One region of the Stenotrophomonas sp. YJH_SMC_69 genome, then DNA from elsewhere that is predicted to be linked to it. Evidence: riboswitches for the same ligand, from Rfam matches in the RefSeq annotation. Region 1 holds a riboswitch; the other holds the start of a gene.

Region 1 (3,378 bases):
TCGAAACGCCCCATGTGGAAGTAGTCGACGAACCACGGGGTTTCCAGCCGCACCGAGGCCGCGTTGCCGGTCACGTCCAGCACCGTGCAGCGGCGATCCCATTGATCCTTCGGGGTCTTCAGCGCGCCCTGTTTCGTCAACGAGACCAGCTCTTCCTTCGACATCCGGCGCAGGCCCAGGCGCTCGTCGGGTGTATCGCCGAGCACAGCGCGCTTGGCCAGGTCCGGATGCAGGGAACGGGCGACGCGCTGCGGGTCGGCCTCCAGCTGGCCATCGACGTAGTCGTGGCAGGTGGCTTCGATGGCCGCGATCGTGGCGGCGTCGGCGGCAGGGCTCGTTGATGCGGAAAGCGCGAACAGCAGGGCAATCGTGGACATCCGGGTCTCCGGCTCTGGGCGCGGGGCGATCATCGCATGGGCCGGGTAGCCCATCCACGCAGGGCGTGGATCTACTGTAGAGCCGAGCCCGTGCTCGGCTCCCGCATCGGGCAGACGGAACAACAGCCGAGCGTGGGCTCGGCTCTACAGAAGCGCAGGATCCGTTGCCTGCAGCCAGGCCAGCTTGCGTTCGCGGGGCTGCTGCTTGAGTTGCCACTCGGCCCGCGAGGCGGCGGCCCGGTCCGGGTATTCGCGCACGGCCAGCACGCGCAGCGGCGGCCGGGCCCGGGTGTAGCGCGCGCCCTTGCCGGCCTGGTGGGCGGCGAAACGCGCCTCCACATCGGTGCTGATGCCGGCGTAATAGCTGCCATCGCGGCATTCGAGCAGGTACAGGAACCACGGGCGGACGGACGAGGCCATGCCTGGATTATGCCGTGCTGCACTGCAGCGGATATACTGGCACCCGAATGCAGGAGAGAGGCGCCGCGCTGGCGCCCGCCGAAGGCGCAGGCTCCCATGATCGCTCAGGCCGGTGGGCTGGAATCCCACCAACCATGCATTCGACTCGCCGAGCTGGAGAGAGGTCACCGGGCATGCCCGGGACGATCCGCCGAAGGGGCACGCGGCCCATGCCGCTGAACTCTCAGGCAAAAGGACAGCGGGAGCGGCACCGGTCATCGTCCCGTCATTGCGCAGGCAGTGGCGGCGGTCGCGCATGGCCGGCCCCACCGCGCCCGGAGCCTGTCCCATGCTGCTGTCCATCATCTACCTGATCGCCATTTCCGCCGAAGCCATGACCGGCGCACTGTCCGCCGGCCGCCGCCGCATGGACCTGTTCGGCGTGGTCATGATCGCCTGCGTCACCGCCCTCGGTGGCGGCTCGCTGCGCGACATCCTGCTCGGCCACTATCCGCTGGGCTGGGTGAAGCATCCCGAGTACCTGGGCTTCACCGTATGCGCGGCGCTGATCGCCACCTGGGTGGCGCGCTGGATGCACCACTTCCGCCGCACCTTCCTGGTGCTCGATGGCCTGGGCCTGATCGCCTTCACCCTGATCGGCTGCTCGATCGCGCGCGAAGCCGGCCATGCAATGCCGATCGTGCTGATCGCCGGCATGCTGACCGGCGCGTTCGGCGGGGTGCTGCGCGACATCCTCTGCAACGAGGTGCCACTCATCTTCCAGAAGGAGCTGTACGCGATCATCGCGCTGCTGACCGGCGCGGCCTATCTGTTGCTGCTGCACTGGGGCGTGGCCGATGCCACCGCGATCCTGTGCTGCCTCGGCGGCGGCTTCGCGTTGCGCCTGCTGGCGATCCACTACCGCTGGGAAATGCCGAAGTTCGTGTACCACGACGAAGTGCATTGAGCCTCTTCGTAAAGTCGAGCCATGCTCGACTGCTCTTTGCAGCAAACCAACGCGCTTCGCGCGCAGGTCGGGCATGGCTCGACGCTACAGGAAGCGGTATCACCACCCCGGCGATGTACCTGGCGCTGTCGCTCATGCGCAGCGCCAGGCGCATCGCCGGTGCAGATGGGCCGGCCTCCAACTCTGACCGGCCCTGATCGCGGCCGCACCCCCGCAGGCGCTGGCCGCCATCCACACACGTGCCGCACTCAGGCGGTTTCGATCAGGCTGCTTCGGACACCTTCACGTCGCGACGGGCGCGCACGGCCGCAGCCAGACGCTCCAGCACCGTCACGGTGGTGTCCCAGTCGATGCAGCCATCGGTGATGCTCTGCCCGTAAACCAGCGGCTGGCCTTCCACCAGTTCCTGGCGGCCACCGACCAGATGGCTCTCGATCATCACGCCAACGATGCGCTGTTCGCCGTCTTCCAGCTGAACAGCGATGTCCTCGATCACCTTCGGCTGGTTCTCGGGGTTTTTCAGGCTGTTGGCGTGGCTGGCGTCGATCATCAGGCGCGTCGGCAGCTTGGCCTTGGCCAGCACCTGGCAGGCGTCGGCGACGCTGCCGGCGTCGTAGTTCGGCTGCTTGCCGCCACGCAGGATCACATGGCAATCCGGATTGCCGGTGGTCGACACGATGGCGGTGCCGCCCTGCTTGGTGACCGACAGGAAGTGATGCGGATTGGACGCCGCACCCACCGCGTCAGCGGCGATCTTCACGTTGCCATCGGTGCCGTTCTTGAAGCCGACCGGGCACGACAGCCCCGAGGCAAGCTCACGATGCACCTGGCTTTCGGTGGTACGCGCGCCGATCGCGCCCCACGCCACCAGGTCGGCGATGTACTGCGGCGAGATCACATCGAGGAATTCGACACCGGCCGGCAGGCCGAGCTTGTTGATGTCGCGCAGCAGGCCGCGGGCGATGCGCAGGCCCTTGTCGATCCTGAAGCTGCCGTCCAGGTCCGGGTCGTTGATCAGGCCCTTCCAGCCCACCGTGGTGCGCGGCTTCTCGAAGTACACGCGCATGACGATTTCCAGTTCGCCGGCCAGCGCGTCGCGCAGCGGCTTCAGGCGCTGGGCGTATTCGATGGCGGCCTTCGGGTCGTGGATCGAGCACGGGCCCACCACCACTGCCAGGCGGTCGTCACGGCCGTGCAGGATCTGGTGCAGGGCCGCGCGCGAGGCGCTGACGGTGTCGGAGGCTTCATCGTCACAGGGCAGCATCGCCAGCAGCTGGGCAGGCGGTGTCAGCGGTTCGATGGTGCGGATACGCAGGTCGTCGGTGTGCGGGGGCATTGCAGGAGATCTCCGGAACGTTGGGGTCCCCAGCGTGGCGGCATGAAAAAAGCCGCCAGGTTCGCTGGCGGCTTTCGGGAATGCGTCTGAAGCTTTCTTCAGGGTGAGCGCAGTCCTTCCTCCGCCAGTGGCTTCGGAAAGTAATACCAGTAAAAGCGGGTGGCGGCTGCGTTCATGGGGTGTATTGATAGCACAGCTTTTGCGCAGTGCAAAATGTTTCATCCGCAACCGGGGGTGCGGTTCAGCGAGGCGCGCGCCAGCGCTGCCCACGCGGCAGCAGCCACGCAAAGCTGCTCATT
Region 2 (3,378 bases), on a different contig from region 1:
CCGCACATCTGCGCCGAGGCCGGGTTGGTGCCGTGCGCCGAATCCGGGATCAGGCAGATGTCGCGGTGGCCTTCGCCGCGCGAGCGGTGGTAGGCGCGGATCGCCAGCAGGCCGGCGTACTCGCCCTGCGCGCCGGAGTTCGGCTGCAGGCTGACCGCGTCATAGCCGGTGCATTCCACCAGCATCGCTTCCAGCGTGTCGATGAGTTCCTTGTAGCCCAGCGCCTGGTCGGCCGGCACCAGCGGGTGGATCTGCGAGAACTCCGGCCAGGTCACCGGGATCATCTCGGCGGTGGCGTTGAGCTTCATGGTGCACGAGCCCAGCGGGATCATCGTGCGGTCCATCGCCAGGTCCTTGTCGGCCAGCGAGCGCAGGTAGCGCAGCAGTTCGTGCTCGCTGTGGTGGGTGTTGAACACCGGATGGGTCAGGAATGCGGACTGGCGCAGCAGGCCGGCCGGCAGCGCATCGGCGGTGCTGGCATCCAGCGCGTCGACGTCGGCCTGCGCACCGAACACGGCGGCCAGTGCGACCACGTCGGCGCGGGTGGCGGTCTCGTCCAGGCTGATGCCGACCGAGTCGCTGTCGATCGCACGCAGGTTGTAACCGGCGGCGCGGGCCTTGGCGTGAATCTCATCGGCGTGCACGCCGGTGACATGCAGGGTGTCGAAGAAGTCGCCACCGACCTGCACGCCGGCCTCGCGCAGCGCGGCGGCCAGGATCGAGGCCAGGCGGTGGGTGCGCCGGGCGATGCGGGTCAGGCCTTCCGGGCCGTGGTACACGGCATACATCGAGGCCATCACCGCCAGCAGCACCTGTGCGGTACAGATGTTGGAGGTGGCCTTCTCGCGGCGGATGTGCTGCTCGCGGGTCTGCAGGGTCAGGCGGTAGGCCGGGTTGCCCTGGGCATCGACCGAGACGCCGATCAGGCGGCCCGGCATCGAGCGCTTGTAGGCGTCGCGGCAGGCCATGAATGCGGCGTGCGGCCCGCCGAAGCCGAACGGCACGCCGAAACGCTGGCTGTTGCCGACCACGATGTCCGCACCCCATTCGCCCGGGGCGGCCAGCAGGGTCAGCGCCAGCAGGTCGGTGGCCACGGCCACCAGGCCGCCGCGCGCGTGCACGGCCTCGACCAGCGCCTTGTAGTCGCCGATCTGGCCGAAGGTGTCCGGGTACTGCAGCAGCAGGCCGAAGGCTTCTGCTTCCAGTGCCTCGGCCGGGGTGCCGACGCGCAGCACGATGCCCATGGGCTCGGCGCGGGTACGCAGCAGTTCCAGGGTCTGCGGGTGCACGGCGTCGTGCACGAAGAAGGTGTCCGACTTCGACTTGGCCGAACGCTTGGCCAGGGTCATCGCTTCAGCTGCGGCGGTGGCTTCGTCCAGCAGCGAGGCGTTGGCGATTTCCATGCCGGTGAGGTCGGCGCACAGGGTCTGGAAGTTGATCAGCGCTTCCATGCGGCCCTGCGAGATCTCGGCCTGGTACGGGGTGTAGGCGGTGTACCAGGCCGGGTTTTCCAGGATGTTGCGCAGGATCACGTTCGGCGTGTGGGTACCGTAGTAGCCCTGGCCGATGAAGCTGCGCAGCACGGTGTTCTTGTCGGCGATCGCACGGATCTTCGCCAGTGCCTGCACTTCGGTCATCGATTCCGGCAGTGCCAGCGGCGCCGGCGACTTGATCTTGGCCGGTACGATGGCATCGGTCATCGCATCCAGCGACGCGTGGCCGACGACGTCGAGCATCTGCGCGATCTCGGCATCGTTGGGGCCGATGTGGCGCTCGACGAACGCATTGTGGTGCTCGAGCTCACGCAGGGAAGGGGTGTTCTGGGACATGGCGAAGGATCCGTCAGGAAAGGGCACACGCACGGGCACAAGCCGCCGGTCGGCGGTCTGCGGGGCGCCCCTCTGTCCTTTTGCCTGAGAGTTTGGAAGCGCGGAAAACCGCGGCTTCGTGCCCCTTCGGCGCCGGATCGAACCGGTCTCTCCAGAGTTGTGTTACGGGTGGTATCGGGCCTGAGCGATTACGGGCGTTGCGCCTTCGGCAGCGGTGTTCCGCTTCTCCCACCGTGTTGCCCGCCGATTATAGCCCGTTGCGGGCGCGCCAGCCGCCTGCGGGCCCGGCCGCGGCGCCTGAATGGCCGATGGCCCGCCCGTGCGTTTTGTGCACTGCTGCATGGCATCAGGCGCAATCCCCACCTATGATGGGCGGATACCCGAATTCATCTGGCGCCGTCCCTGCTGCAGGGGACTGGCGCCCGCCGTGCGTGCCGCGCATGGCCCTGCCGGACGCCTTCTCCATGACCGCCGCTGTTGCTCCTTCCACCCGCCGCATGGCCCTGCTGCTCGCCGGCCTGGCCATGTTCGGTCCGTTCTCGATCGACACCATCTTCCCAGCGTTCCCGCAGCTGGCCCAGCGCCTGGCGGTGGACGAGGTGGCGGTGCAGCAGACCATCAGCGTGTACCTGCTGTTCTACGGCCTGATGAGCCTGGCACACGGCCCGCTGTCCGATGCCTGGGGCCGCAAGCGGGTGATCCTCGGCGGCCTGGTGGTGTTCGTCGGCGCCTCGGTCGGCTGTGCGCTGTCCACGGATCTGACCACGCTGCTGGGGTTCCGCGCCCTGCAGGGCCTGTCCGCAGGCGTCGGCATGATCGTCGGCCGCGCGGTGATCCGCGACCTGTACCACGGTCACGACGCGCAGCGGCTGATGAGCCAGGTGTCGATGCTGTTCGGCATCGCCCCGGCGATCGCGCCGATCATCGGTGGCTGGATCCTGCTCAGCGGTGCTGGCTGGCCGCTGATCTTCTGGTTCCTGGTGGTGTTCGCACTGGTTCTGCTGGCGGCCACCGCCCGCTACCTGCCGGAGACCCATCCGCTCGAAGCGCGCGTTCCGTTGTCGCCGCGGGTGCTGATGCGTGATTACGTGCGCATCGGTTTCAATCCGCGCTTCCTGCGCCTGGCGCTGGCCGGCAGCATCGGTTTCGGTGGCATCTTCCTGTACATCTCCTCGGCACCGGTGTTCGTGATGCAACACCTGCACCTGGGCGAGGGCGGTTTCGCCTGGCTGTTCATCCCCACCATCGGCGGCATGACCACCGGCTCGTTCCTGTCCGGGCGCATGGCCGGGCACACCACGCCCACCCGCCAGGTATCCATTGGTTTCGGCCTGTGCGCGCTGTCGGTGCTGCTGAACGTCGGCTACGTGGCGCTGGCGCCGCAGTTCGTGCTGCCGTGGGCGGTGCTGCCGATCTTCCTGGGTGGCATGGGCATGGCGCTGATCTTCCCGATCCTGGCGCTGGCGGTGCTGGACATGTACCCGCACCAGCGCGGCCTGGCCTCGTCGCTGCAGGCCTTCGTGCAGCTGATGATCAGCACCGTGGTGGC

What was found. Region 1 has a riboswitch for glycine ahead of AC5P8F_RS04105 (trimeric intracellular cation channel family protein). Riboswitches for the same ligand answer to the same signal wherever they lie in the genome.
Region 2: linked by a shared signal. The riboswitch ahead of gcvP (aminomethyl-transferring glycine dehydrogenase) and the one ahead of AC5P8F_RS04105 (trimeric intracellular cation channel family protein) in region 1 are both predicted to bind glycine.

What each region holds. Positions count from the first base shown of each region.
Region 1 covers NZ_JCAFTS010000002.1:212,672-216,049, reverse strand. Annotated here, with positions in the region: gene AC5P8F_RS04115 (nuclear transport factor 2 family protein) at 1-377, opposite strand, end outside; gene AC5P8F_RS04110 (GIY-YIG nuclease family protein) at 522-797, opposite strand; glycine riboswitch at 838-927, shown strand; glycine riboswitch at 941-1,046, shown strand; gene AC5P8F_RS04105 (trimeric intracellular cation channel family protein) at 1,126-1,743, shown strand; gene AC5P8F_RS04100 (3-deoxy-7-phosphoheptulonate synthase) at 2,006-3,079, opposite strand; gene AC5P8F_RS04095 (hypothetical protein) at 3,374-3,378, opposite strand, start outside.
Region 2 covers NZ_JCAFTS010000013.1:96,073-99,450, forward strand. Annotated here, with positions in the region: gene gcvP (aminomethyl-transferring glycine dehydrogenase) at 1-1,829, opposite strand, end outside; glycine riboswitch at 1,892-1,994, opposite strand; gene AC5P8F_RS18690 (multidrug effflux MFS transporter) at 2,294-3,378, shown strand, end outside.